3 regions of the Pseudoalteromonas sp. A22 genome follow, and region 3 is predicted to be linked to each of the others. Evidence: predicted binding sites of a transcription regulator. Region 3 holds the regulator's gene; each other region holds the start of a gene.
The links. Region 3 encodes ArgR, which controls arginine synthesis, uptake and breakdown. Its sites were predicted from a motif close to ANTGAATANNTATTCANT; they were not measured.
Positions count from the first base shown of each region.

Region 1 (10,469 bases), 420 kb from region 3:
GCTCATGCTGATACTCCTAAACCTTGATAATGCTCAAGTCCCGCCGCCAAGTTCATACACTGTAATGCTTGGCCTGCAGCCCCTTTAAGCAAGTTATCAATCGCGACCACTACAATCAGTTGATTGCCCTTTTGCTGCCAACCAATATCCACAAAAGGCTGATTTTCAACGGCTTTGATTGATGGAAGTTGACTCCCCTTTAATCTGATCAGCGGCTCATCGGCAAGCACCTGGTAAGCGGCATCAACTTGATTTGGTGTGATATTTTCTTTCAGAGTGACGTAGATCGTTTCCAAGATACCACGCTTAAAATTCCCTAAATGCGGCGTAAACAACACTGGGTGTTCGAGGTATTTTTCTATTTCTGGACTATGTCTGTGCGTAAACAAACCGTATGGTGCAAGAGATACTTCGCAAAAGTGTGTGGTGACATTCGCTTTTCTACCCGCGCCAGTAACACCAGAAACAGCATTAATGATAACTGGCTGCTCTGTTATCAGATCAGCTTGTTGTAATGGCTTAAGTGCATTGAGTGCCGCAGTCGGATAGCAACCCGCGACCGCCACTAACTTTGCCGTTTTAATAGCATCGCCGTACCATTCAGCTAGTCCGTATTGTGCTTGCGCTAACCAGTCTTGATGTGGGTGAGAAAAACCGTAGTAAGTTTCGTAGTCTTCATTGCTAGATAAACGGTAACCTCCAGATAGGTCAAAAACCCGTTTGCCCATCTGTAAAAATACCGGTGCAAGTTCTACGCTAACCTTGTGATCCGTGCATAAACACACATAGTCCGATGATTGCTCTATCAACGAAAAAGCTTGCTCATTTAAGGGTTGCAGCTCAATATCTAGCAAGCCCGAATATTCTGGATATAAATCGCTGATGAATTTATTTTTGTCTAAGCTTTGCTCAGATACAAAGCAATGCGCAAGTGTGAAGGCAGGATGCTTGGCAACCAGCTTAGCAAGCTCAGCGCCACTGTAGCCGCTCGCTCCGATTATAGATACTTTCAACATAGTGTTCTCAAGATTAAAAAAGTTTGATTAGGATTGGTTCTGCTAATTGTTGAAGTCAAATCGTCGCATTGCTGCCCCAAAAATATATTTATGCTAAAAAAGTGAATTGATATTCACTCTAAACATCTTTATATTTTTATGCAAGAACTTTGAATAAGTATTTTAGGAATTTTTATGAAATTGCCCGCTTTTATGGAAATGTATCAGCAACTGATCGCCGCGCCATCTATCAGTGCATTAGAAGACAGTCTCAACATGAGTAATCAGAATGTGATCCACCTACTCGCACAGTGGTGCGAAACGTTAGGATTTACTGTCGAAGTAACAGAGCTTGAACATGCAAAAGGAAAATATAATCTAATTGCAAGACGAGGTAATGGCGATGGTGGATTAATGTTGGCCGGCCACACGGATACCGTGCCGTTCGACGATAGCCGCTGGCAATTTGATCCTTTTAAATTAAGCGAGCAAGATAATAAATTATATGGTCTTGGAAGTATTGATATGAAAGGTTTTTTTGCTTTCGTATTGAATGCAATCTCAGAGCTTGATGAATTACAGCAAAATGCACCTATCATGATTTTAGCCACCGCCGATGAAGAAACCACTATGGCTGGTGCTCAGGAAATCGCAAAACATCCAAGCTTGAAGCCGGCGCGCTGCATTATTGGTGAACCCACTGATATGGTGCCGGTATTTACCCACAAAGGCCATATGACGACCGCCATCCGCATCGTTGGTCGTTCAGGCCATAGCTCAGATCCAGAGCGCGGCTTAAATGCCATTGAAATCATGCATCAGGTGATTGCAAATTTATTAAAGTTAAGAGAAGAATTAAAGAATAAATATTCAACTCCACATTTTGCTATTCCTTACCCAACTCTAAACCTTGGACACATTCATGGCGGCGACAACGCCAACCGTATTTGTGGCTGTTGTGAACTGCATATTGATATGCGCCCTTTGCCTGGTTTGAGCATCAAAGAACTACAAGCCATGCTCACGGCAGCAATGGCACCCATCAATACACAGTATCCGAATAGTGTCTCGGTTATAGATATGCACGAACCCATTCCGGCTTTTACCGGCTCGACAGATTCTGCTTTGGTGAAAATGGCTGAGCGCCTGTCAGGACAACAAGCAATTGCTGTAAACTATTGTACCGAAGCACCCTTTCTACAACAGCTAGGCTGCGAAACTATCGTTATGGGACCGGGTTCAATTAATCAAGCACACCAACCCAACGAGTTTTTAGCAATGGAAAAAATCCAGCCAAGTCAGGATATTATTAAGCAGCTAATAAGAGAAAGTTGCTTTGCCTAGCGGATTGGCGAGTTCATCACTTCACACTCAGGTAATGAAATCTCTGTAATGATATGTAATTGCCATATCCACAGTCTGCACTATACCTAACTGCATTGCAGTGATGGTTGAAGATCCCGTCATCGCTGAGCGGTCATGACAGGGATCATAGTGCGGGCGCCAAATCAAAAGTATCTAGAATTAGTCGAGGTGCTCGCAAGCAATTTAGCGAGGATATAACCGTGACTGAAACAACACCACCAGACCTATCGCAACCATTACTTATTGATCCAGTCCAGAGTAGCCCAGCCGCTCCAACCACCAGCTTAGGTCCACTGCAACACTTGGTCGGCACTTGGACTAACCAACCCTTGGCCAACTCAGGATTAGGTGGCCCCGACAAACCATTTTCTTACTGCTTAATGCCACTACCTCAAGAAGCCAGCTATATTCTTAAAAATTTCTCCTATTATGAAGAGCTTACTTTCTCAGCCATCCATGGCACCGCACCAAATCGAGGAGGATTTGGTACACAGGTCGCTAATACCTTATTTTACGAACAAAGAGTTTATTTTGCAGAAGGTCCAGCGAAAGATCAGCTAGTCCATGCGGAAAATGGTTCGTTGTTGTATTTATCAGATGCAAAGCAATTACTTGGTCCGTATGGCAATGGTGAAAATCCAGGGCTTGGCAATGAAACCGTACCAAACAGTGTGGCGCCAACTCAAACTTATGACTTTATAAAACAAATGTCAGTTCCCCATGGTAATTCCATTTTAGCCAGTGGGCATTTTCAATCAGGTACTGGTGTCCCGACGATCCCAATGCTGAGCCAAAGTGATATTTTACCTATGGGATTACCCCATGGGATCAGTACGGCTCAATACACCACCAAAAGTGTTGGTAACTTAAATCCTGACTTTACACTCAATCCAAATCAGCCTTTAAATAATGCCTTAGAAGTTTCTCCTCCCAAGAAGTTTATTCTACTTGAGGTCGATACCGCGCATTCAGGGATCCCTGTCACGAATATTGGCTTTGAACAACAACATGCAAAAGTTAGCCGCTACGCGATTAGCTATTGGCTTGAGTCACTTGACGGTAGTGATAACTTCACGCAACTGCAGTATTCGCAAAATATCACAATGGAAATTCCGATCGCTGGTCAACTCGTAACTTTCCCTCACATTACGACCAATACTATGGTCAAGAAGGCATAAAAATAGGGGCGCTGCTGAGCCCCTATTTCCGAAGTGCACGTTTGATTAAATTGGTGAGCCTGGCGGCATTTCAAGCGCTTTAAAGCTTTCAGGCCACTCTCCTGAATCTAGATAGTGATTAATTTGCTGCGCGAGCATATGTTTAAATGCTTGCTCAAAAGCAACATCACTAAATACCGACGACTGATTAAAGTCTTTCGCAACTTTTGCTAAATAAAACTTTAACTGCGCCTGCACTTCAGGTGCGACTTTATCGTTGTTACTCAGTTTTACAAGCTGAGTTGCACTTAGGTATTGCACTCGTTGCTGTAGCTTTTGAGCCATGCCGTTGCTACCTGACTGGGCAAATACCTGCTGATATAAAGCCTCTAAAAGTGCCTGTGTACCAAAATATTGAGTATCACGTGCGTGCTGCTGTGCAAGACGATTTAATCGCTGTGGATTAAGCAGCAAGTCAAGGCTATGCTGTGCGGCGACTTCTGGTAATGCCATCGCATCTAGGGTTAGCCCAGTTCGCCCTTTAATACTTTCGCGAGTTTTGTACTCACCGTAAGCCTTAGGAGGTATTAACGCCAAAATAGAGTCAGGAATAGTCAACACCGCAGGTGAGAGCGTACTCAAAAGCGCATTGGCCGCATTTTGCTGCGCCTCTTTAGCCACAACTTTCGCCCCTTTTATTACCTCGTCACCGCGAACTTCATAGTCGTAATCCACGCCGCCAATCAATTTTACTGCGGCTTCAACCTGATAACGATGGAAAAGATACAGCGGTACTAGTTTCTCCTCTAGCTGCGACAGAGCAACTCCTTTTTGAATGCTGTGAATACCAAAGGTATTCAACGCCTGCTTGCGAACATCCAGCACTCGTAGTAATTCGGCAGCAGGATCTGCACCGTTATCCCAAAGGTGCGCCGTTGGATGTGCTCCGCCCTGCGCTCTGGCGTCAGAGTCAGAGATAAATTCAAGCCCTTGCGCCTTATTTTCAGCAAGAATAGCCGCAAGCTCAGTGGCTTCATCAGCGCCAGCGAAATCACTATAACCATATTTAATCACTTGTGTATCCCACGTGCCCATACCTTTTGCGTAGCCCTTAGTGATATCCAGTTGGCCATTTTCAAATCCCACCAGCGGATGAGGATAGTCCATGACTGACCCGCGATCCTTTACCGACGCTGAGAAGTTGTGTGCAATGCCCAACGTGTGGCCAATTTCATGTGCACTCAACTGACGAATACGGTCTAGCGCCATAGCATGAAGTCGCTCAGTCACCTCATTCCCCTCAACAAATGGCGCAGAAAGTGCTTCGGCGATAAGAATATCTTGACGGACACGCAGCGAGCCTAGCGTAACGTGACCTTTTAAAATTTCACCGGTACGTGGGTCTATCACCGACGCGCCGTATGACCACCCACGAGTAGCTCGATGCACCCACTGGATCACGTTATAGCGAATATCCATAGGATCGGCATTTTCAGGAAGTACTTTGACTTGAAATGCATTTTTGTAGCCAGCAGCTTCAAATGCTTGATCCCACCATTTAGCACCATCAAGTAATGCAGTTTTGACCGGCTCAGGCACGCCAGGATCAAGATAGTAAATGATTGGCTCTACGGCCTCCGAAATTTGTGCAGTTGGGTCTTTTTTCTGTAAACGGTGGCGTGGGATATAACGCACAAACATTGACTGTCCAAGCGGTGCTGAATAATCCTTATGCTCGATACTCCAATAACCCGATTGCGGATGAAATGCACGTGGCTGGTAGTTATCATCAGGCAGCTCAATTAAAGAATGGTGCTGATGTACCGTAAGCGCATAAGGATCTGCACTCACCTGGCGTACATATTCACCAGGCTTTGTCCCTTTGAAAGTCAATACGGCTTCAAGTTCTGTGTTTTTAACAAATGCCTTTGAACGCGACATAAACACAGCGCTGCGGCTTGAGTCTAAGCTAAAACTACCTTGATTACGATTTGCTAACGTGCGAGAAACACCATGCACATCGCTGAGTAGATAAGGCGTGTAGTCAACCAAAACACTGTCTTTATCTTCTGCAACCACGTTGAACCCGTGTAGAATGCTTGAAGCAAAAGCCTCTTTAACGCTTTGCTTTTCGGCCATATTATTCGCACTTGCACGATAATACGTGTTGATAGCACGCAGCATTACCTTATCACCAAAACGTTCAAACTGAACTAAGTGCGTCCCACCTAACTGCCCGCGGTCTAAACCTATATCATTCGAACCTACACCATAAGGTAAACTATGCTGTAACAAGAAAGGGGCGTCTAGTTTGTCGATGTCTAAGTACAGTTTGCCGCTCGAATCATCGCTATAGAAGGCGTAAAAACCGGGATGATGATTAAAACTGGCAGTAAATTCATCAATAGACTTAATTGCTGCGTGTGCTTGGGTTATCATACACAGTAGCAAAGCGGATACAGTTTGAGTGAAGCACGTTATTTTTCTCATGGCTGCTCTTTGTTATTTATGGTTTTGAGGCTTAACCCCAGTTGTATATGAAATCGTATACAATTTACAGTCTTTCAAGACGAATTACAGCGCTGTTTATGGCACCTCTCACACTATTTATTGCCATAAACACAAGGTGATCAGGATTTAAAAAATGCGTAGACTCCCTCCGGTGTTAATTGAAGATGGTTGTTCTCGTGAGTTGGTTTCTCTAATCCGAACCATTCTCGCGGCATGTAAAGAAATATCGTTCCGTGTTGGCCAAGGTGCACTTTCAGGTGTATTAGGTTCAACCTTAGATGAGAACATTCAAGGTGAAACGCAAAAGAAGCTCGATGTACTTTCAAACCAGCTATTGAAAGATATTTTGCTTGAATCTGGCTATGTCAAAGCCATCGCTTCTGAAGAAGAAGATTACACCGTCGCCGGCAATCCAAAAGCGAACTATATTGTCGCTTTCGATCCGTTGGATGGTTCATCCAATACCGACATTAATTCACTCGTTGGTACTATTTTCTCTATTATGGAAGCCCCTGAAGGTTCAGATCCTAGCGATCCTGCGATCTTTATGCAGCCAGGTCATAAACAAGTAGCAGCGGGCTATGTGTTATATGGCCCATCAACCATGTTAGCGCTATCAACAGGCAAGGGAACTCGGTTGTTTACCCTGGACAAAACACACGGTAGCTTCCTACTCACGCAAGACTTTGCAGCCATTCCTGAAGACACCAAAGAGTTTGCCATCAACGCTTCAAACCAACGCCACTGGACCCCAGCAATGCAAAATTACATTGCCGATTTACTTGAAGGTGAAACCGGGCCGCGTGGTAAAAACTTCAATATGCGCTGGATTGCGGCAATGGTTGGCGATGTTCACCGCGTATTATGCCGTGGCGGACTATTCACTTATCCAGAAGATCGTAAAGATCCAAACAAGCCATTTAAACTTCGCCTACTTTACGAAGCCAATCCAATGGCGATGCTTATCGAGCAAGCAGGCGGTATTGCCCACACTGGTCGTGAACGCATTTTGGATATTCAACCTGAGGAAATACATCAACGCGTTGGTGTTATCTTAGGCTCAAAGCACGAAGTTGAAGCGTGCCTTGCTTATCATAAGTGATCTATTTTGAAGCGAGAAAATAGCTCGCTTCACACATGAAAAAGGTGCCATTGGCACCTTTTTCACATTAAATAGTGGTATAACTCGTCTCAACGGGCACATCGGGATCAGCGCCCCATTCACTCCACGAGCCGTCATATACCGTCAACTGTTCATAACCTAGCTCGTCAGCCACCAGCGCTAAAATACAAGCTGTAACACCTGAGCCACAAGAGAATATCAGAGGCTTAGTTTTGTCCTTTGATAAGTCGCTATACAGCACTTCAAGCTCAGTGAGTGGTTTAAAGCAGCCATCGGCGTTTAACAAACTCATATATGGAAGGTTTTTACTTTTAGGCACATGGCCGCTGCGCATATCTGCACGAGGCTCTTGCTCTTCACCAGTAAAGCGCTTTGCACCTCTCGCATCAAATAGATAACTCAGTTCAGCGCCAATATTACTAAGCACAGCTGCTTTATCGACAAATGCTGTTTCGTCATATGCAGCGACAAAGTTTCCTGCTTGTTGGACTTGCGCGTATGCTTGACTCAAAGGATATTGTTTTTCACACCAAGCAGGTAATCCGCCATCCAGTACATACACTTGTTTATGACCCATCCTTTTGAGCATATACCAAGCTCTGGCAGCGCTAAACATGCCCTTATCATCGTAAGCGACTAACACATCATTTTGGTTGATACCAAGCTGTCGCATTTCTGCTTGAAATTGAACTGGACTGCAGCACATATTGGGTGATGTAGCACGGGGATTAGCTAGCGCACCACTAATATCAAAACGCAGCGCGCCTTGAATGATTGCTGGGGCGTTATAAGGGCCTGACTGCCCCGGTTTCACAATGCCAGCATCCAATACTTTCACTTTGCCAAGATTTGCAAAAAGCCAATCCCTATCGACCACATGCTTCATGCTATTATTTTCCTTCGGGTCTGCGTACGACCTCTATTATTTCCGTTGTTGAAATTGATGGGGTGCGCTCTAAATAAACCACATCACAGATATCTTTATATATATCGAACTTGTCTTTCCAATCATCACCCATCACCAAAATATCGGCATCAAAGCCTTTGATATATTGCGCTTTTAGCTCCAGAGATTCTTCCACAAACACCTCATCTACAAATCGCAATGAACTAATGATTTTTAGGCGATCTGCTATTGAGTATATTGGATTTCTACCTTTTTTCGAAAAGTTAAGTTCATCCGATGAGATCCCCACAATGAGATAATCACCCAGTGCTTTCGCTCGCTCTAAAATATTGACATGACCAACGTGGAATACATCAAAGGTTCCAAATGTGATAACTTTTTTCAACTTGGCTCTCTTTCTAATCAGCACGGTTTGAGCTGTAACCCACTATGGCATTTGTTTGTTGCTAAAACCGTGACGAACTTTACGACAATTTGGCTATTAGATTACAGAATTAAGCATCAAAATTCAGCTTATACTTTACTCTTTTGGATTAAGAACAGTAATTCCAATAAACAACACAATTTATCTGCAAGGACAAGTTTACTAACAAAATACAAACAAACCTCTGTGCAACCTTTTTGCTATCGAGTCTACAACTTGATAACTTCACTTCGCATCGGTGCTAGGCGGGCCAGAACTTGATTTTGTACAGAGTGAGCAATCCCAACCTCATTCATTGCGTTGATCAAGAGATCAACCACCCGATTAAAGTCAGACTCACTAATAGCCATGCCGGTGTGGATCTGCACCATGCTATCACCTTCATAATCACAAGGGCCATCTAAGGTATTGCACAGATGAGTGATAAACCCTTCACGAAAGTGCCTAACATTGGACTCTCTAAAATACGGTAAAATAACGTCATCATTGCCAATCTGTTTAATAAACGCGTCTACTAGCTTTTCTGCGCCGGCGTTACCCCCTATTTGCTCATATAGGGAGGTGTGTGGAGTTGAAGCACTACACGCCACGAGGAAAAGCAAGATTGCCGTTAGTGATAGCCATTTCATTTAAAAGTACCCCGTAACAGATAGATACCAACCCGTTTGAGAAGGCTGCCCTGCGATTTTTCCAAGGTCTAGCCATGCCGCCGTCACACTCACTGACTTATTCGGGATCCAAGCGACAAAAACATCTTTCCAATCTGATTCACCAAGTCCAAGGTTGTTGGATTTTTGGCGGTATTCTGCACCGACAGCCCAATGCCTCGATAAAAATACTGCGCTGCTGGCTTCTAGTTGCCAAGGCGCACTATCGTTAGCACCACCATAACCTAGTATGCCAAGTTGATTAGCTCTAGAGTGTCTCATCGTAATATTCCAGAACCAGTTATAACCGCCTACAGCACCCAAATGCAGTTTGCTTGCAGCTAAGTAATAATCCGTTCCTGAGTCATCTTCAGCGCCGAGCAAATTGGCAACCGTAGCATCATCCAAGGACTTATGCTGAATACCAAAGCTCAATTGTGGATATTTACTATAGACGATATCGCCATATAGCCGCACCTTGGCACCGACAATATCTTGCTCAATATCAAGATTAAGCGCATCCACATCGAAGTTTTGTCGAGCGAAACTTAACTCTACGCGATTGAATAAGTTGGCTTGAACGCCACACACATCGAGCTGGTAGTCTTTCAGGCTAGCTCGGCTACAAAACCCGCTGGCGGACCATTCATCTTCCGATGCATATCCAGCAAGCTGCGCCCACGGCACAATGCCACCACCTGCACTTCCCTCAACCTGTGACACCCCGGGAGTCGCTAGTAACTTTCCTGTTGCGGCGTAAGTTGGTCCGCACACTATTAAGCACACAGCAAAAACATTAGCCCACTTCATTATATCTCCCCAGCCACAGGTCAAAGTCTGCGGCTTTGAGCGGCTTACTTAGATAGTAACCTTGTGCATAATCACACTGCATTGACTCAAGTAGTTCAAGCGATGCTTTGTCTTCAACCCCTTCCGCGACCACGCTAAAACCAAGTTGGTGACCAAGCGTGATGGTGGAGCGCACAATAAACTGGTCTTTTTCCGATTGTGCGAGCTTTAAAATAAATACCTTGTCGAGTTTCAGCTCATCAATAGGCAACATTTTTAATCGACCAAGGGAGGTTTGACCCACACCATAATCATCAAGCGAGACCTGCACGCCAAGCTGTTTGAGCGCTTGGAGAACCGCAATGCCTTTTTCCTCATTCTCAATCATGTCTCGCTCAGTAAGCTCTATGGTGATCAACTCAGGTTTGACGTTATATGTGTCTAGTAGCGTCTTAAGATGAGACAAGAAGTTTTTATCTGCGATGTCTTGTGCCGATACATTAATAGCCGCCTTGATGCGTTCACCTTGACGTACCCAATTAGCAACTTGA
Region 1 covers NZ_CP047238.1:3,542,156-3,552,624, forward strand. The annotation lists gene argB (acetylglutamate kinase) at 1-6, opposite strand, end outside; gene argC (N-acetyl-gamma-glutamyl-phosphate reductase) at 3-1,013, opposite strand; gene argE (acetylornithine deacetylase) at 1,191-2,339, shown strand; gene GSF04_RS20900 (heme-binding protein) at 2,561-3,538, shown strand; gene GSF04_RS20905 (zinc-dependent metalloprotease) at 3,584-6,007, opposite strand; gene GSF04_RS20910 (class 1 fructose-bisphosphatase) at 6,162-7,130, shown strand; gene GSF04_RS20915 (sulfurtransferase) at 7,198-8,037, opposite strand; gene GSF04_RS20920 (adenylyltransferase/cytidyltransferase family protein) at 8,042-8,443, opposite strand; gene GSF04_RS20925 (group 1 truncated hemoglobin) at 8,692-9,111, opposite strand; gene GSF04_RS20930 (DUF3034 family protein) at 9,112-9,939, opposite strand; gene GSF04_RS20935 (EAL domain-containing protein) at 9,926-10,469, opposite strand, start outside.
Region 1: the regulator ArgR is predicted to act here: its motif matches at 1,117-1,134, upstream of argC (N-acetyl-gamma-glutamyl-phosphate reductase).

Region 2 (10,469 bases), 1.6 Mb from region 3:
AGCCAACTGGCGAGCTTTGTTGTTCCGGGACTAGGGCTTGTATTACCGGTGGTTATGTGGGCAACCAATAAGGATAAAAGCGAAACAATCGACCAACACGGAAAAGCCACTATTAACTGGTTAATTAGCTTAATCATCTATTCCATAATTTGCGGTATTTTAGTTTTTGTCGCGGTTGGTATTTTAGGGTTCGTTGTGTTAGCTATTCTTAATATTATATTTGCCATCATTGCCGCGATGAAAGCCAATAATGGGGAAGTATGGATTTATCCACTTAGCTTCAATTTTTTTAAGTAACCGGCACTTTGAATAGCGGAGAATCTGCTGTTTGTATTGTTCTGGTTTGCTGTATTGAGTTTAACAATACACCTCACAGCAGCATGATAAATAGAGGCAGGAGCTAATTTAAGGCTTCTGAGCATGAGAAAGGAGCCTAGGCAAACATAGCAGCCCAAGCTGTTTGCCTACTCCTAATTTACACTTACAGGGCTACGATTCACTTTCCTCTTCAGGGCATTGAGCTATCTGCTCAATATTGCCATTTTCATCTACTTGTTCAAGTTTCACTTTAAATCCCCATAAGCGGTAGAGGTGCTTTATCACTTCTTGCTTTGAAGCGGCAAGTGGGATCCCGCCTTGCGGTACATACCTTAGCGTAAGTGAACGATCTCCCCGTACATCGACGTCATAAACTTGAATATTAGGCTCATGGTTACTCAAGTTGTACTGCGCTGAAAGGGCACTGCGAAGTTGTTGATAACCCATTTCGTCGTGAATAGGGCCAACTTCTAAGTGCGGAGATTTTTGTTTGTCGACAATCGTAAAAAGCTTAAAGTCGCGCATGAGTTTTGGAGATAAAAATTGGCTGATAAAGCTCTCGTCTTTAAAATTTTGCATCGCAAAATGCAGTGTATCTAGCCAGTTGCTCCCCGCAAATTCCGGGAACCACTGTTTGTCTTCTTCCGTTGGGTTTTCGCATATACGGCGAATATCGACCATCATATTAAAGCCGAGCGCATAGGGGTTTATCCCTGAATAAAATTTACTATTGTATGGCGGTTGATACACAACATTGGTATGGCTTTGTAAAAACTCCAACATAAAGGAATCACTTAGTTTTCCCTCGTCATATAAGTGGTTCAAAATAGTGTAATGCCAAAATGTAGCCCAGCCTTCATTCATGACTTGAGTTTGTCTTTGCGGGTAGAAGTACTGTGATACTTTACGCACAATACGAATAATCTCGCGTTGCCAAGACTCCAACAATGGGGCATTTTTCTCGATGAAATACAGTATATTTTCCTGAGGTTCCGATGGGAAACGAGCACGGTTGTCGGTTTCTTCATCTTCACCTTTAGGAATGGTTCGCCATAATTCATTAACTTGGGACTGCAAATAATCTTCCCGTTCTTTTTGCCGTTTTTGCTCTTCAAACATAGAGATCCGTTGCGGCCTTTTATATCGATCAACCCCGTAATTCATTAACGCATGACAAGAGTCAATCAGGTTTTCTACCTCATCAATACCGTACTTTTCTTCACATTTGGCGACATAATTTTTAGCAAATACCAAGTAATCAATGATAGATGATGCGTCTGTCCAGGTTTTAAATAGATAGTTACCCTTGAAGAAAGAATTATGACCATAGCACGCATGCGCCATTACCAGTGCCTGCATAGGCATGGTATTTTCTTCCATTAAGTACGCAATACAAGGATTAGAGTTAATCACAATCTCGTAGGCAAGACCCATTTGACCTCGTTTGTAGGTTTGCTCAGTCTGGATAAATTTTTTACCGTACGACCAATGTGCATAACCAATTGGCATGCCCACACTTGAGTAGGCATCCATCATCTGCTCAGCTGTGATCACCTCAATTTGATTTGGGTAAGTGTCAAGTCTGTAATGCTCGGCTACACGAGCAATTTCCTGATGATAAGTATCAAGTAAATCAAAGGTCCAATCTGGACCATCGTCAATTGGCTGATATGTCATCGCGCAACCTCCCAAAAATTATGCCGCACTTTGCTTATTTTTGTTCTTCTTGAACAATTCTCTAAAGATAGGATAAATATCTTCTACACCCCGAATGTGCTGCATAGCAAAGTTGTCAAATGAGTTGGCTACTCCTTGATACTCCCGCCACAGACTTTGGTGTGCACGGGTCGTTATCTCTATATACGCATAGTAGCGGACAATTTTAAGTAGTTTGTTAGAGAGTATCTGGGTGCATTGTGGAGAATCATCTGCCCAGTTATCACCGTCAGAGGCTTGTGCGGCGTAAATATTCCAATCGCCTTGGGCATAACGCTCTTGAATGATTTCATCCATTAATTTCAGCGCACTTGAGACAATTGTGCCACCAGTCTCTTGCGAGTAGAAAAACTCTTGCTCGTCTACTTCTTTTGCTTGGGTATGGTGGCGGATATAGACTACCTCAATATCTTTATAAGTGCGGGTTAAGAACTGATAGAGCAAAATATAAAAACGTTTTGCCATGTCTTTTGTAGCTTGATCCATTGAGCCAGACACATCCATCAAGCAAAACATAACCGCTTTGCTGGTGGGGTGTGGACGCTTTTCGTAATTACGAAAGCGTAAATCGTAATTATCGATGAAAGGCACCGCGGCTATTTGCTCTTTTAGCACTTGGATCCGCAGTTCTATATCATTGATTTTCTGTTGAGGAGGAACCGGTTCAGCAAGCATATTCGCCAGCTCTTCTTCCAACTCCCTTAACTCTCGGCGTTTACTTGAGGTCATCGCAATACGGCGTGCCATTGAGCCTTTTAAACTGCGTACAATATCTAAGTTGCTAGGCATACCATCATTACAAAAACCAGCTCGATGCGTTTTCATTTGCATTAATTTATCTAACTGGCTTTGTTGTAAGTTGGGTAACTCCAAGTCTTCAAACAATAGGTCTAAGTATTCGTCTTTTGAAATAGAGAATACAAAATCGTCTTGCCCTTCACCTTGGTTACTTGCCTCGCCATCACCTGATCCACCACCTTGCCCAGAAGGAGGGCGCTGGATCCGATCGCCCGTTGAAAATTGATCGTTACCTGGGTGAATGAGCTCTCTGTCTCCCCCTTTACCCTGATGGAAAGTGGGCTCGCTGATATCTCGTTGTGGGATAGAAATGCTTTCGCCACTGGAGATATCAGTCACACTACGTTTGTTGATGGCCTCTGAAACCGCTTTCTTTATCTGCTTCTTGTAGCGGCGGATAAAACGTTGGCGGTTCAGAGTGCTCTTATTTTTGCCGTTAAGACGGCGGTCAATAAAATGCGCCATATAACACCCTCTTCATACTAACAAGTTACTGTGACTTTCTAACTCTTAAATACCATTCTGAAAGTAGGCGAACTTGTTTTTGGGTATAGCCTTTATCAACCATACGATTGACAAAGTCCTCGTGCTTCTTCTGATCTTCGGCAGAGGTTTTTGCATTAAATGAAATTACAGGGAGTAAGTCTTCGGTATTAGAGAACATTTTCTTCTCGATAACCGTTCTTAGTTTTTCATAGCTGGTCCATACTGGATTGTCACCATTGTGATGGGCTCTTGCTCTTAAAACAAAGTTGACTATCTCGTTACGGAAATCTTTTGGATTGGAAATACCGGCTGGCTTTTCAATCTTTTCCAGCTCGCCGTTAAGTGCGGCTCTATCAAACAGTTGACCAGTATCTGGGTCACGATATTCCTGATCTTGGATCCAAAAGTCTGCATAGGTAACATAGCGGTCGAAAATATTTTGGCCGTACTCAGAGTACGACTCAAGGTAAGCTGTTTGTAGTTCTTTACCGATAAATTCGACATATTGTGGGATTAGATACCCTTTTAGATGGCTTAGGTAGCGCTCTTGTACTTCAGCGTTAAATTGTTCGCGCTCAATTTGCTGCTCAAGTACATAGAACAAATGAACAGGGTTTGCTGCGACTTCACTATGGTCAAAGTTAAACACACGAGAGAGGATCTTAAAGGCAAAGCGAGTTGAAAGGCCGTTCATGCCTTCGTCAACGCCTGCATAATCTCTGTATTCTTGATAGGATTTAGCTTTTGGATCTGTGTCTTTTAAGCTTTCACCATCGTAAACCCGCATTTTTGAATAGATACTGGAGTTCTCTGGCTCCTTAATTCGAGACAGGGCTGAAAACTTCGCTAAAGTTTCTAATGTGCCAGGCGCACAGGGAGCCTCTCTGAGCTCACTATTTTCAATAAGCTTCTCGTAAATTTTGACTTCTTCAGACACGCGCAAACAATAAGGCACTTTGACGATGTAAACACGGTCTAAAAATGCCTCGTTGTTTTTATTGTTCTTAAAGGTTTGCCATTCAGACTCGTTAGAGTGAGCGAGTATTAGGCCGCTAAATGGTAGGGCGGAAATACCCTCGGTACCATTGTAATTGCCTTCTTGGGTTGCAGTTAGCAGCGGGTGTAGCACCTTAATGGGTGCTTTAAACATCTCGACAAATTCCATCAAACCTTGGTTCGCAAGACATAGCGCGCCAGAATACGCATAAGCATCAGGGTCATTTTGAGCGAAATGCTCAAGTTTACGAATATCAACTTTACCCACCAGCGCTGAGATATCTTGGTTGTTCTCATCCCCTGGCTCTGTTTTCGCGATAGCAACTTGATCAAGAATGGAAGGGTAACGTTTTACGACCTTAAATTGTGTAATATCTCCATTGTACTCATGTAAGCGTTTAGTTGCCCATGGAGACATTATCGTTTTAATATAGCGCCCAGGAATGCCGTACTCTTTTTCAAGTAGGTCGGCATCTTCTTGTGGGCTAAACAAGCAAAGCGGGTGGTCATTAACGGGTGAGCCTTTTAAAGAATAAACCGGCACCTTTTGCATCAAATACTTGAGCTTTTCTGCGATAGACGATTTACCACCACCTACCGGGCCGAGTAAATAGAGTACTTGTTTGCACTCTTCGAGCCCCTGTGCGGCATGTTTGAGATACGATACGATTTGTTCAATGGCATCCTCCATACCGTAAAACTCATTGAAGGCAGGGTATCGAGCTATTACTCTATTCGAAAACAGCCTGCTAAGTCTGGCATCTTTCGACGTATCGATCATTTCTGGTTCGCCTATTGCCATCAGAAGTCGCTCAGGTGCGCTGGCATAGGCTGATTTGTCATTCTTACAAATTTCAAGAAATTCCGCGATGGTGTACTCTTCTTCTTGCGCGGCTTCATATCTGGCCTGATAATGTTCAAATATTGTCATAACGACCTCCAATAAGCTACTTGGTGTGGTTTGCGGATCACAGATTTGGAAAGGTTACTTAAAGCTTAGTCGTGATATGAAGAATACCCAAAAAAAACTAGATTTTTTATGTATTAATGTTGAGTTACAGGCATGAAAAAGGGCGCTTTTGCGCCCCATTGTTGCATCAATACTGATAGTTGATGTTAAGCTAGGTTGCTGTTAGCGAAATCCCAGTTAACAAGTGCCCAGAAACCTTTAAGGTAATCAGGACGAACATTACGGTAATCAATGTAGTAAGCGTGTTCCCACAGGTCAACTGTGATGATAGGGGTAACACCTTCTTCAGTCAGCGGAGTCGCTGCATTTGAAGTGTTAACGATATCTAGAGAGCCGTCAGCTAGTTGTACTAACCAAGTCCAGCTTGAGCCAAAGTTGTTAACTGCTTTGTCGTTGAAAGCTTCTTGGAATGCTGCGAATGAGCCCCATTTTGCATTAATTAGTTCAGCAACTTTACCTGTTGGTTCGCCACCTGCATTTGGCGCAAGGCTGTGCCAGTAGAAAGTGTGGTTCCAGATTTGAGCAGCATTGTTGAAAACACCACCTTCAGAGCTACATACGATCTCTTCTAGTGATTTACCTTCAAAGTCAGTACCTTCGATAAGACCGTTAAGCTTTACAACGTATGTGTTGTGGTGCTTACCGTGGTGGAATTCTAGCGTCTCTTGAGAAACGTGCGGCTCAAGAGCATTTAGTGCATAAGGTAGTGACGGTAGTTCAAATGCCATATTAATCTCCATTTTTTGGTTGATTTGCCAATAACGCATACGAAAGGTAGCTAACATCAGCCCACTTTTCTATACCATTGGCCTATATAGTGATACTATAATTCCTGACTATTTTACTCAAGTTTTGGCAAACAGCAATGCGTGCCAGTGACTTAATGACTTATAATACACATTCTTTGTGAACATATGCCGAATAGCAGTCAAAGTGTAGAACATCATGACAGGCGGTCATGCTTATTTTAGCCATGTATCCCGAGATTCTACCGCTGCTTAAAGCTTGGCATTATGAATGCAACAGGTGTTGTTAAAGTGAGTAGCAAGCTAAAACGCCGATGCTAAACTAAATATTGATTAGCATTGGACGAAACGTCATTTTGAGGTAACTAATGGAAACTATTGACAAGATTAAACAGCAGATCGAAGAAAATCCAATCATCCTATATATGAAAGGGTCGCCAAAACTCCCTAACTGTGGTTTCTCTTCGCAGGCATCTCAGGCTTTGATGGCGTGTGGTGAGCAGTTTGCTTATGTTGACATTTTATTAAATCCAGATATTCGTGCTGAACTACCGCATTATGCGAACTGGCCAACTTTCCCTCAGCTTTGGGTAGAAGGCGAGTTAATCGGTGGTTGTGACATCATCATTGAGATGTTCCAAAAGGGTGAGCTTCAACCTCTTATTGCTGAAACAGCAGCTAAATATAAGAAAGACGAAGCAGCAGCGGAATAAGCTAACCGCTTATGGCAGAGTCGATACTCTGCCATGCTTTATTTTTTAAAAAATCTTCTAATATCTTCCTACCTACTTTTCTTAGCAAGTCTTTTTGTCTGATGTTTGGTTGAAAACCTGCAAGTTCATTGAATTTAAGATATTTACACTTTCATTAACGCTATCCGCGTTTATCTAACTCAGAGCTACTCACTTATTTTTATCAACTCAAGTTGACGTTAGCGTCAAGCTGAAAACGCTCTCTGTTTTGCATACCTATATAAACAGTGTAATAGAACGTGCTTCAGTATTGAGTTCTATAAAATCCAAAAAGTGAATAATTATTCACTTTTACTTTGGTTTACGTTTACGTAAACGTTTGCTATTGGTTATGTCTCGTTGCATTTTTATTGATGTGATACCGGTGTCATTTTACAAATTTATATTCACTATTTTCAAAGTGGCAAATTTATTACGATTTTGGCTAACTTGTCTTACCAATGAGAAATATTCAAGTTTGTGAATATGTATTCATATTTGTGTTGACTCTACTTTCAATCAAGGCTAATTTTGAATATCTGCCAGCATTTCGTCGTACCGTCATGGGCTGGCCGTTGTAGCAAGGGGAGGAGTCTATGTTATACGACTCAAAATTAGAAAAAGATAACTGTGGATTTGGCTTGATTGCGCATGTAAGCGGTCAGCCAAGTCACAAACTGATCCGTACAGCAATCACAGGTTTGGACCGCATGCAGCACCGAGGTGGTATTTCTGCAGATGGCAAAACCGGTGATGGTTGCGGACTGTTATTACAAAAACCGGATAGTTTTTTCCGTGCCGTCGCAGCTGAAAACGATTGGCATGTAGGCAAAAACTATGCGGTAGGTATGCTATTTTTAAATCAGGACCATGAGCTTGCAGCTGCGGCTGAGAAAGTGATCAGTGAAGAATTAGAAAAAGAAACACTGACGCTCATTGGTTGGCGTGAAGTACCCACCGATCCATCTATGCTTGGCCCTATCGCTAAAGCACAATTACCGCAGTTTAAACAGGTTTTTGTCGGTGCTCCTGAAGGGTGGCGTCCTAAAGATTTAGAGCGTCGTCTATATATAGCAAGACGACGCATTGAAAAGCGTTTAGAGCAAGATGAGCAGTTTTATATTTGTAGTTTGTCCGGTTTAGTGACTATCTACAAAGGCTTAATGATGCCAGCGGATCTACCGAATTTTTATACGGATCTTGCTGATATGCGGATGACCAGTGCGATTTGTGTATTCCATCAACGCTTTTCAACCAATACACAGCCTCGATGGCCGTTGGCGCAGCCATTCCGTTATTTAGCTCACAATGGTGAAATCAATACTATTGAAGGTAACCGTCAGTGGGCGAGGGCACGTGCTTACAAGTTTGCGTCACCTTTATTACCAGACTTGCAAAATGCGGCTCCGTTTGTCAATGAAACGGGTTCTGACTCGTCTAGTTTAGATAACATGCTAGAGCTATTTTTAGCTGGTGGCATGGACTTATTCCGCGCTATGCGTATGTTAGTGCCACCTGCATGGCAGAAAAACCGAGCCATGGATGAAGACTTACGTGCATTCTATGACTTTAACTCCATGCATATGGAACCGTGGGATGGCCCTGCTGGCATCGTGATGTCTGATGGGCGCTTTGCTGCCTGTAATTTGGACCGTAACGGTCTTCGTCCTGCCCGTTATGTGATCACACAAGACGGCTTTATTACGCTTGCCTCGGAAGTGGGCATTTGGGATTACGCGCCAGATGAAGTTATTGAAAAAGGTCGCGTGGGTCCAGGTGAATTACTGGTGGTTGATACTTTACATGGCAAGATTTGGCAGTCCGATGAAATCGATCAAGATTTGAAATCCAGACATCCATACAAAACTTGGCTTGAGCAAAACGTTAAGCGTTTAACGCCATTTGAAGCACTAGATGAAAAAGCGGCTGGCAAGCGCGATCTTGACGATGAAACCTTGTTGACCTATCAGAAGCAGTTTGGTTATACCAACGAAGAGCTCGACCAAGTTATTCGCGTGATGGGTGAAAATGGCCAAGAAGCAACTGGTTCAATGGGTGACGATACGCCATTTGCAGTGCTATCTGAAGGACACCGTTCGATATTTGACTACTTCCGCCAGAAGTTTGCTCAGGTCACGAACCCGCCAATCGATCCGTTACGAGAAAATCATGTAATGTCACTGGCGACTTGTATTGGTCGCGAGCAAAACGTTTTCAACGAAACCACAGGTCATGCTAAACGGTTGCAGTTTGCCTCGCCGGTACTGACTTATTCTGATATGCAGCAGCTATTAACCGCCGATGACGACCATTACTGTGCGTGTAAAATTTCATTGATTTACGAGATTGAAGAGTCTTTGCAAGATGCAATCAAGCGTATTTGTGATGAGGCTGTTGCAAAAGCAGGCTCCGGGTGCGTGATGTTAGTGCTCAGTGACCGAGAAATTGCTGCAGGTAAACAAGTTATCCCAGCGGCGATGGCCGTGGGGGCAGTACAAAGGCGACTAGTGGATGGCAACCTGCGCTGCGATACCAATATTTTGGTTGAAACAGGTAGCGTGAGAGATCCGCACCAGTTTGCTGTTCTGTTAGGTTTTGGCGCAACAGCGATTTATCCTTATTTAGCCTACGAAACCCTTGTGGCAATGTGTGATAAGAAGATCATTAAAAAGTCTTACCGCGAGGTGACTCTGTCTTATCGCGGCGCGATTAACAAAGGTTTATACAAGATCATGTCGAAGATGGGGATCAGCACCATTGCTTCCTATCGTTGTTCGATGTTGTTTGAAGCCGTCGGTTTATCCGATGAGGTGGTTGAATTGTGCTTCAAAGGCGTTGCAAACCGTATTAAAGGTGCGTGTTTTGACGACTTTGCCTTGGAGCAACAACAACTCAATAAATTGGCATTTAGCAAGCGTAAACTACTATCACACGGTGGATTATTAAAGTATGTGCATGGTGGTGAATACCATGCGTATAACCCTGATGTCGTGCAAACTTTGCAGACCGCAGTTCGTTCGGGTAGCTATCAAGACTACGTTAAATATGCGGAGCTGGTAAATAACCGTCCAATTACGAATTTGCGAGATATGCTTAAGCTTAATACGGCGCAACAAGCAATCGACATCAACGACGTTGAGCCTGCGACTGAGCTATACAAACGTTTTGACTCAGCCGCAATGAGTATCGGGGCTTTATCACCGGAGGCGCATGAGGCGTTAGCGATTGCGATGAATCGCCTCGGCGGTTGCTCTAACTCTGGTGAGGGTGGTGAGGATAAGCTACGTTTCGGTACAGAAAAGAATTCGCGTATTAAGCAAGTTGCTTCTGGCCGATTCGGTGTGACACCACATTATTTGCGTTCAGCTGACGTTATTCAAATCAAAGTTGCGCAAGGGGCAAAGCCGGGCGAGGGTGGTCAGCTTCCAGGTGAAAAAGTCACCCCTTATATCGCGAAGCTACGCTATTCGGTTCCTGGTGTTACTTTGATTTCGCCGCCGCCTCATCACGATATTTATTCGATTGAAGACTTAGCTCAGCTTATTTTTGACCTCAAACAGGTCAACCCTGAAGCGATGATCTCGGTCAAACTGGTTTCAGAACCCGGTGTCGGCACGATTGCGACTGGTGTTGCTAAAGCGTATGCCGATCTCATTACCATTGCCGGTTATGACGGTGGTACTGGGGCGAGTCCGCTGACATCGGTAA
Region 2 covers NZ_CP047238.1:1,485,973-1,496,441, forward strand. The annotation lists gene GSF04_RS11485 (DUF4870 domain-containing protein) at 1-297, shown strand, start outside; gene GSF04_RS11490 (SpoVR family protein) at 490-1,995, opposite strand; gene GSF04_RS11495 (YeaH/YhbH family protein) at 2,014-3,297, opposite strand; gene GSF04_RS11500 (PrkA family serine protein kinase) at 3,323-5,245, opposite strand; gene GSF04_RS11505 (Fe-Mn family superoxide dismutase) at 5,431-6,012, opposite strand; gene GSF04_RS11510 (Grx4 family monothiol glutaredoxin) at 6,399-6,743, shown strand; gene gltB (glutamate synthase large subunit) at 7,358-10,469, shown strand, end outside.
Region 2: the regulator ArgR is predicted to act here: its motif matches at 7,241-7,258, upstream of gltB (glutamate synthase large subunit).

Region 3 (10,469 bases):
ACAGTCACGGCTGTGAACTTCCCTGAGGTTTCTCTACCTGAATTATCAAACCGAAGTCGTTTATTACACGTACACGTAAACCGCCCAGGCGTACTAACGCAAATCAACCAAGCGTTCGCTCAGCACGGTATCAATATTGCGGCGCAATACCTACAAACGGATGAATCTATTGGTTACGTGGTTATCGACGTCGATAGCGACCACTCTGAAGTGGCGTTGAAAGAGTTAAGTGCAGTTGAAGGAACTATTAGAGCACGTATTCTTCACTAAGAATAATCACACATAAAAAAACCAGTCACTGTGAAGCGACTGGTTTTTTTGTATCAATCTGGCTTACGCCATGAAATCAACACCTTCTTTGATGTCTTTTTCAAGTGTCGCTAGCATGTCGTCTTTTGCTTTTTGCTCAAACGCGCTTAGCTCACCGTAAGGAAGTAACTTCTCTACACCGTTTTTACCAAGGATAACTGGCTGTGCAAAGAATGTTGCATCGCCTGTGTTACCTTCAACGTATGCGTACTCAAGTACTTCTTCACCTTGTAGACCTTTCACTAGCGAGAAGCAGAAACGTGCTGCTGCTGCACCCATTGAAAGTGTAGCTGAACCGCCACCCGCTTTAGCTTCAACCACTTCAGTACCCGCGTTTTGGATACGAGTCGTTAGTGCAGCAACTTCTTCGTCAGTGAACTCAACACCTTCAACTTGAGAAAGTAGAGGTAGAATTGTAGTACCTGAGTGACCACCAATTACTGGGATCTTAACTTCAGCAACGTCTAGGCCCTTAAGCTCTGCGATGAAGGTCTCAGCGCGGATAACGTCAAGCGTTGTTACACCGAATACGCGAGCTGGATCATAAGTACCTGCTTTTTTGAACACTTCAGCAACGATTGGTACCGTGCCATTTACTGGGTTTGTGATGATACCAACAAGTGCTTTAGGGCAGCTTCTAACGATACCTTCAGCAAGTGTCTTGATGATACCTGCGTTAACGTTGAATAGGTCAGCACGGTCCATACCAGGCTTACGAGGCATACCAGCTGGGATAAGCACTACGTCAGCACCTGCAAGAGCTGGGTCTAGGTCGTCTTTACCATAACCCGCTACTTTTACCGCAGTTGGGATGTGAGATAAGTCAACTGCAACACCAGGTACAACAGGTGCAACGTCATAAAGCGCTAACTCAGAGCCAGCTGGAAGACCATTTTTAAGCAATAAAGATAGAGCTTGACCGATACCGCCAGCGGCACCTAATACAGCAACTTTCATTTGAATTCTCCATAATTTGAAGGTGGAATTGAGTGTGCAGTAAAGATAATGAAAAGCGCTGTTAAACACAAATTAATCACGGTTATTTTCGAGATTTTTTGACTAATGTCTTAAATAAAAGTGTAAAGATCGCGACACTTTGTACACTTATGCTTTACGACTGCCATTTTGGTCGCGCAAATTTGGGAATCTCGGCGGTTTTGTGTAGAATTTAAAGATTAGCCGTAAAAGAAGACAGACTATGCAGCCGCAAGAAAAACAAGAAGCACTGATCAAAACATTTAAAGCCATTTTAAAAGAAGAAAACTTTGGCTCTCAAGGTGAAATTGTTGATGCTCTAAAACAACAAGGGTTTGACAACGTCAGTCAGAGCAAAGTGTCGCGCATGCTGAGCAAGTTTGGTGCTGTGCGTACACGTAATGCTAAGCAAGAAATGGTTTACTGCTTACCCGCTGAAATGAGCGTGCCAACAGCAAAAAGCCCTTTGCGTCAGTTAGTCGTTGATATTATGCACAACGAAATGATGATTATTATTCGAACCAGTCCCGGTGCTGCACAGTTAATTGCGAGGCTACTTGACTCATTAGGTACCGCAGATGGCGTATTAGGTACCATCGCTGGCGATGACACGATTTTTATTGCCCCTGCCAAAGTATCTGAAATCGACGTTACTTTAGATAAAGTAAAAACCCTGTTCGATAACGTTTAGTCTATTATTTTTATCGGTGCTAACTCACAGGTTAGCACATACTCTGATACTCTAGCTTCTACGAACACGCTTCCCCACTATCACGATAAACAGAATAAATTGCTTATCTTTACAGCAAAAAACGTTTGACATAATATGTCTAATTGTGGCAACTTTAGAAACGCATGTGAGGTTTTCTCACTACGCATGGATGGTTTTTAAGCTGATTGATTAGCTTCTCGGATTTGTTTCCTACAGTGTCTCCGTCTTACCGGACACGAACGCTATTCGCTTCACTCAATCATCTCACATTCTATGATGCGGAACTCACCGCTTGATAAACACAAAGACACCTTGCGGCGCTGAGTGGACAATTCACTGACTTAACCGCTTAAAAGGAAATACAAGGAACTAGGATCAGCAATGGAATTTTTAAATACTGCATTTACGTTTCCCACTGTTATTTTTTCAACACTATTACTCATAGTGCTGTTGTTCTGGTTAATTGCTTTACTCGGTTTTGCTGATATCGATATCTTAGAAGGCGATGTTGATATTGAAGCCGAAGGCGCAAGCTCTGGTTCTTTTTGGGAAGTCGCTTTTGGCGGCGTCCCTGTGAGTATTTCATTGAGTTTAATCATCGCGCTGGGCTGGATTATCAGTATTTATGTGCAACAGTTTTTTGCTTACCTACTAGGCAATGGCATTTTTTACTACCTGATGGGCACGGTATTTATGCTTGCCAGCCTCATTGCAGCATTACCACTCACAGCCGTCATTGTAAGGCCATTACGACGCTTTTTCGAAAGCCAAGAAACCACTTCTAAGCAAGCGCTGGTTGGGCTCGAATGCGTTATTGCAACATCAAGGGTTAGCAACACGTTCGGTCAAGCCAGAGTATTTATTCAAGGAACGGAGCAACTTATCGAAGTGCGCTCGGATGAAGATAACACTTTCACACTAGGAGACAGTGCTTTACTTATCGAACATGACACCCTTACACATAGCTACACGATTGTGGCTAAACCTTGGTAATAGTACGAAAAATAACGGAATTTAGGAACGAGTTGGCATAGCTAATACCAACTCAAACAACATAGCGCAACGCAGGAAAAAACATGGAATTTCTAAACAACCTCGGACCGGTGCTCGCAATCGTGGGCATATCCATCGTCATTATTTTTGCCATTCTACTTCTGATTGGAAAGTTCTACCGCAAGGTTGAACAAGGTCAGGCATTGATCATCAACAAGATGAAAAACGAGCCGGATGTCACGACAACGGGCGGCATTGTGCTACCTGTGATCCATAAAATGGAAGTCATGGATATTTCAACTAACCGCATGGTATTGGAGCGTCGTGAAAATAGCGGCCTTATCTGTAAAGACAATATCCGTGCTGACATCGCCATCACTTTTTACATTCGCGTAAACGAAAACAAAGAAGATATCCTACGCGTTGCGAAACAAGTTGGCTGTGCTCGCGCATCGGCACCAGAAACCTTGCAAGCATTATTTGAGGCAAAATTCTCCGAAGCCTTGAAAACCGTTGGTAAGCGCATGAATTTTGAGGAACTATTTACACATCGTAATGAGTTCCGAGATTCTATTAAAGAAGTGATTGGACAAGATTTATCTGGCTATACGTTAGAGGATGTGGCAATTGATTATCTTGAACAAACCTCTATCGACAAGTTAGATCCAAATAACATTCTTGACGCTGAAGGTATTCGCCGTATTACCGAAAAAACCTCACGCCAAAACGTGGAAACTAACCAGCTTAAATGTGATGAAAAAGCGCAAATCGACAACCAAAACCAAGCAGCCTTTGAAAAAGCCGCAGAAGTCGAGCGTCAACGAGAAGATGCCAGCGCGAGACAACGCCGTGAAATCGAATCAGTGCGCGCCCGCGAAGCCGCAGAAGCTGAACGTGTTAAGCATGAAGAGCGCTTAAAAGCCGAAGAAGCACGCCTCAAAGCAGACGAAGCAATTGCAATTGCAGAACACAACAAACAACGCGAAATCGATGTTGCAGAGCAAAATCGTCTTCGCTTACTCGGTATAGAAGAAGAAAAAGTCACGCGTTCTCGCCAGATTGAAATTATCGAACGTGAGCGTGAAACCGAAATTTTACGTATCCAAAAAGCCAAAGCACTGGAAGTCGAGCAAAAAGAAATCGCCGATGTTCAGCGTGAACGGGTTGCCGTTGAGAAAACCGTTGCCGAGGAACAAGAGCGCATCAAAGACGTGCAATGTATTGCTGAAGCCGAGCGTGAAAAACAAGCAAAAATTATTCTTGCTCAAGCTGAGGCCGAAGAAGCGTTGGTTAAAGATATTGAAGCGGCTAAAGCTAAAGAGCAAGCTGCCGAATTTAAAGCCCGTGAAATGGAAAAAATGGCCGCAGCAGAATTACGTATTGCGAACCAAACCGCAGAGTCGAAGAAAATTCTTGCCGAGGCAGCCCAAGTTGAAGCAGCAGCGCCTGGTCTTGCAGAAGCCGATATCATCAAAGCAAAAGCAGCAGCTAGTGCGATACAGGGTGAAACAGACGCTAAAGTGCTACAGCAAAAACTAGAAGCGGAAGCACAAGGTAAACGTGATATTGGCCGCGCCGAAGCCGAAGTACAAGCAGCAATGGCAGAGGCAACCAAGAAGCAAAGTGAAGCCGAAGCGCAAGGCAAACGTGAAATTGGTTTGGCAGAAGCTGAGGTTCAATCAGCAATGGCTGAGGCAATTGAAAAACAAGGTGAAGCAGAAGCTATCAACCTTGAACGTAAGATGTCAGCAGAAGCCAAAGGTCTTACAGAGAAGCTGGAAGCACTGAATAAGATGGATAAAGACGCCCGTGAATACGAAGGCTTCACGCTACAGTTAAACCAACAGAAAGAGCTGACGCTTGCGAGTATCGAAGCGAACAAGCAGGTTTCTGCAAGTCAGGCTGAAGTATTAGGTAAAGCACTGAGCGGTGCTGATATCAACTTTATGGGTGGCGATGGCCAGTTCTTTAATCAGTTTATGAATGCCATCACAGTGGGCAAGTCAATTGACGGCTTAGTCGGCGAAAGTAAGACGGTACAAACCGTATTTAAAGATCACCTAAACGGTGAGCGTAATTTGATGGACGACCTAAAAGGGGTATTGGCTGGTGCTAATGCGTCGTCGGAAACGCTAAAAAACATCAACATGAGTAAGTTCTTCCAACAGCTAAGCAATAGCTCAGATGCGGACAAACAGCAGCTACTCAAGTTACTTGGCGGCTCGTTAAATGGCACTAAACAAAGCGAACCACTAGAGTAATTAACCCTGAGGAGTCAATCTGCTTGGCTCCTCTCCCCCATTTGCGACAGCGCACATAGGAAAGCATAGAATGACGGAAGCAACACAACAAGCGCCAGAGCGAACGCTCGAACAAGACTCTTATCAACTGATTAAACGCCGGCTTAGTAACTTTGGCAGTGAACTGAAAAGTCAGATAGATAAACTCAACCAACAGCGTGTTGACACTTTTGGCAGCACCGAGCTTAAAGTGAAAGGTCGAGCAAGAGTTCGTACTGAGCATAACTGCGTACCGCGCGACATTGTGCTGATCGGCGACAAGCTTATCTTTGCTTATAATGTCTTTATGGGGCTTAAACAAAATACCCAAGTCAGTGATGTATTCACCGTACAAAAGCTACACTTGCAAGAAGACCATTACGAAATAGAGCCTTACCCGCAAGAAACCAAATTCCTCACTGACCAACGTTTCTTACGGGACTTTGACGAACTATACACGTATTACAAAGACACCCGTCTACAACACCTATTTGTTAAATCAAACAAGCTTTTTGCACTATTTCAGATTGGCGAAAAGCTCTCTGATGTCCGTGTGTTTCGCTGGCAAATCGCCAAAGACGAAACCTTAGATTATATTGATAATCGAGGTGAGCGTGACCTAGGCGAAGTGGAAAACTTTGACTTTGAATGGCAAAAAACCGATCGCGCCGATCACGTCGAAGGCCGTCACCCACACATTAATGTAAACGACAAAGTGTTTATTGAAGTGTCGGGTGGCAAACTCACCGTAAAAATAGAAAACAATACCCAAAGCGGTGAAGGTATTTATCAAGAAGCCGTTGATGACGCCAGTCAATCACTCGCAGATTGCGATTTACGTTTTGCCGAAGTTGGCGAAATGGTGTTGTTAAAGTTACTTCCCTACCGTGAAAAACAGTGGCGTTATTTTATTTATAATTGCCGCACCCAGCAGGTATTGCGCCAAGATGCTTTGGGCGGTGCCTGTGTTCAATTACCTGAGAACCAAGGAATTATTTTTCCTGGTGGCTATTATTTACAATCTGGGCAAACACGCTATTTTGACGACCAACTGGACGATTTAATTTTCCATCGCCAGATCAAATCACCCAATGGTGAAGATGTACTGTATATCTTCTACGAACCAAACGAAGGTCGTTACGCACTTTTCTCTTACAATATTATTGAGAAAAACCTGCAAAACCCTATTTATTGTCATGGCTATGGTATTTACGATGATGGCTTAACGCTAACCTTTAAAGCAGAGCCTGAGCCTGAGCGCGTGCACCCTATTCAGATCTGGCAAAGCCCATTTTGTGGCAGCGAGTTTGCCGCACAAGCCCCTCGCGCAACAGGCTTATTTGGCCGGATCGGCAACCCGGATTTAGTACGCGCTATTTCTGATTTATACAGTGTGTTCAAGGCCATTAACGAACAAAGCCCCACGGTCTTTCATTATGAAGATTTAATTGCCCTCACCCGCAGTATTTTAGACCGCTATCATTGGCTTGCTGAAGCGGACTTTGCGGATGTCACAGCAAAACTACATGAAATTTTTGAAACCTCGGAGCAGGTACTAGACGAATTTGAAAAGGTAAGCCAAATTGAGGCCGACGCTCGGCGCGCAGAAACCGAAATAGAGCAAGCCATGCAAGATGTGCTTCGCGAGGTGAGACCAGATAGCTTTAAAACAGCGGAGCAGTTTGTCCAGAGCTTAGAATCTCTCAAACGCTTAAAAGGCAAAGTGATAAGCCTTGAAGAAGTGAAGTATATCAATCTTGACGCGCTATCTTCTATGCAGCAGCAGATTGATGAGCAAACCTTGAGTTTAAGCCATAAAACCGCGGAGTTTTTGCAGCAAGATAGTGCTTTGGCGCCCTACTACGAGCAGCTAGACTCCTTAGAGCAAGCCAGAGCACAAACAGAGAGTGTCACCGAGCTTAACCGCTTTTTGGCGACCTTGGAAACCTTGAGCGCTGAACTTGATCTGCTCAACCATACCATGCTGGATCTCGACATTGACGATAGCCGCATTCGCACTAAAATTTTGGAAGATGTCAGCGCCATTTATGGTCAAGTAAACCGCGCCAAAGCAGCGTTAGAAATTCAGAAAAAGAGCGTGGGCAGTGTTGAAGCAAAAGCCGAATTCGCGGCTCGTTTTAAGCTTTTCAGCCAAAGTATTACCAGCGGTCTAAGCGCTGCCAAAACCCCAGAGCAATGTGACGACCAGCTCTCTCGCTTACTTATCCAATTAGAAGAGCTCGAGTCTCAATTTAGTCAGTATGATGAGTTTTTAACGGAGATCTTGGCTAAACGTGATGACGTTTATGAAAGCTTTGAGGCGCACAAACAGCAGCTCATTGACGAAAGACAGCGCCGCGCGCTGAGCCTAGCAAACGCAGCCGAGCGTATTTTACAGGGGGTAACACGACGCTCGCAAAGTTTTAAAACCTTAGATGACATCAATAGCTATTTTGCCTCCGACCCTATGATTGGCAAGCTTCGCGATTTAACGCAAGAGCTAAAAAGCCTAAGCGATGAAGTGAAGGCGGATGATATTCAAGCCAAACTCAAGGCCTGCAAAGATCAAGCGATCCGCGCTTTGCGAGATAAGCAAGATATTTACATTGATGGTGGCAATACCGTTAAAGTCGGCAAACATGCGTTTAGTTTCAATAAACAAATCCTTGATTTGACTTTGCTACCTCGTGGTGAACAGCTGATGTTACACCTCACTGGCACTGAGTATTTTGATACCATCCCTGACGCCAAGGTCAATCAACAACTCAATGACGCAAGCACGTACTGGCAGCAAAACCTGATCTCAGAAAATCGTCACTTATATCGAGGCGAATACCTTGCAGCTCAAGTATTAGCAGCTGCAGAGCAAGACGGCAACGACTTTAGCCAAGCAGATCTAGAACTTGCCGTTGATGAGGGAAGTTTACTGCCTATCGTACAAAAATTTGCAGAACCCAGATATCAAGAAGGCTATGAAAAAGGCATTCATGATCAAGATGCCAGCCTGATCTTAGCAAATTTACTAAAACAAAAACGACAGCTTGAGTTACTCGTCTACCCTGCCAGCTGTCGAATTGCGGCACAGCTATTTTATACTCAACAAAGCAAGGCTGAGCTAGCTGAATTGGCGTTTCAGGCCACACAAGCAGAGCTGATGGCAACGAAGTTAGATGACCATAGTTTTAGCCAACAGCTAAGCAAAGAATTAAGTGAAAAAATCGCAGCATTTTGCCAACAAAATTTATCGAACTATTTAACCGAGCTACACCGCTTTTCAGGCGAGTTAAGCGCAACTTACTTAATTAAAGCCCTTGCCAAGCAAGTTAAGCCGAGACAATTTGACTTGGCTTCACCTGCAAAACACACCAGCGAGCAGTTTATCTCCATGGCAAAGGCCAAAGGCGTTTGGCAACAGCTTGAAGACTCATTAGCACATTTGACTAAACTTGCGGACAAATGCCGCCTGTTAAGCAGCTGGCTGCGCGCCTATGGCAGTAAGCAAAATGAAAGTGCTGAGACCTTGCTTGAGGCCGCTAACTGCATTTTGCTTTCCACCCAGTTAGATATCACCTACCAAGTCAAAGAAGCCGAAATAAAAACCGAAATTTCAGGTTTAATGGGCCAACACCCACGTATCGAGAACCAAGTGCTACACCTAGATTACGCAGACTTTTTTGCCCGTAGTAACGAGTATCTCACGGTTCATGTTCCGGCCTACAAACAGTATCAACAGTTAAAAGCACAAGTGCTTGAGGCACAAAAGCAGCGCTTGCAATTGGATGAATTTAAACCCAGACCGCTAAGCTCATTTGTACGTAACCAGCTGATTGACAAAGTCTACTTCCCTATTATTGGCGATAACTTAGCAAAACAAATAGGGGCTGCAGGAAACAATAAACGCACCGACTTAATGGGCATGTTGCTGCTTATCTCCCCACCGGGCTATGGTAAAACCACGTTAATCGAGTATGTGGCTAACCGCTTAGGGCTCACCTTTGTTAAGGTCAACTGTCCATCCATTGGTCACGACCAAGTCTCTTTGGATCCAGCTCAAGCTATCAACGCAACCGCCGCAAAAGAAATTGAGAAGATTAACCAAAGCTTTGAGATGGGCAATAATGTGATGCTGTACCTTGACGATATTCAGCATACCAACCCCGAGTTTTTACAAAAGTTCATCTCTTTATGTGACGGTTCAAGACGCATAGACGGGGTGTGGAATGGCCGTAGTAAAACCTATGATCTGAGAGGCAAAAAATTTGCCGTTGTGATGGCAGGAAACCCCTACACCGAATCCGGTGAATCTTTTAAGATCCCAGATATGCTTGCCAACCGTGCGGATATTTACAACCTCGGTGACACCCTCAGTGGCTGCGAGCAAGAATTTGCCATGAGCTTTATTGAAAATACGCTTACTTCCAATGCAGTGCTTGCGCCACTTGCCAATCGTGGTATGGAAGACTTATACAAGCTAGTACGCATTGCCGACGGAGAAGGCATCTCCATCAATGAATTGGAATTTAATTACTCTCAAGCGCAAGTGAATGAAATTGTCAGCGTACTGAAAAAGCTGCTCACCATTCGCAACACCGTGCTCAAAGTAAATGCCCAATATATAGCCTCAGCAGCGCAAGATGATAACTATCGAACCGAGCCGCCGTTTAAGCTACAAGGCAGTTACCGTAACATGAATAAGATGGCTGAAAAGGTGGTTGCTGCCATGAATGACAGTGAACTTGAAAATCTAATTCAAGATCACTATCGCGGTGAAGCACAAACACTTAGCAAAGGCAGCGAAGAAAACTTACTGAAACTGGCTGAATTACGCGATACCTTAACGGCTGAAGAAGCTACGCGCTGGCATGAAATCAAGGCCGAATATGCCCGCCTGCACCGCAATAGCGACGAAGGAAGCCCTGCGCAGCTGGCAGTTGAACAACTAAGCTTTGTCAATAAATCCCTTTCGCAAATCGCCGCTAAACTCGATAAAGAGCAGCTTAGCTTTGATTACAGTGCGCTGCTGCAACAATTGGCTCAAGTGCTTAACGAGCAAGAGTTTGCCACGCAGTTAACTGAGCTACGTGAGGCCTTAACGCAGCAACCTTACGCTACACCGCTAAAGCAATTGATAGCTTCACAGCAACAAGTCGCAGAGGAAATTACTGGACTGCAAAACGCCATCAAACACGCGGCGAACAATG
Region 3 covers NZ_CP047238.1:3,124,911-3,135,379, forward strand. The annotation lists gene serA (phosphoglycerate dehydrogenase) at 1-270, shown strand, start outside; gene mdh (malate dehydrogenase) at 334-1,266, opposite strand; gene argR (transcriptional regulator ArgR) at 1,508-1,975, shown strand; gene GSF04_RS18985 (OB-fold-containig protein) at 2,378-2,989, shown strand; gene GSF04_RS18990 (SPFH domain-containing protein) at 3,073-5,250, shown strand; gene GSF04_RS18995 (DNA repair ATPase) at 5,321-10,469, shown strand, end outside.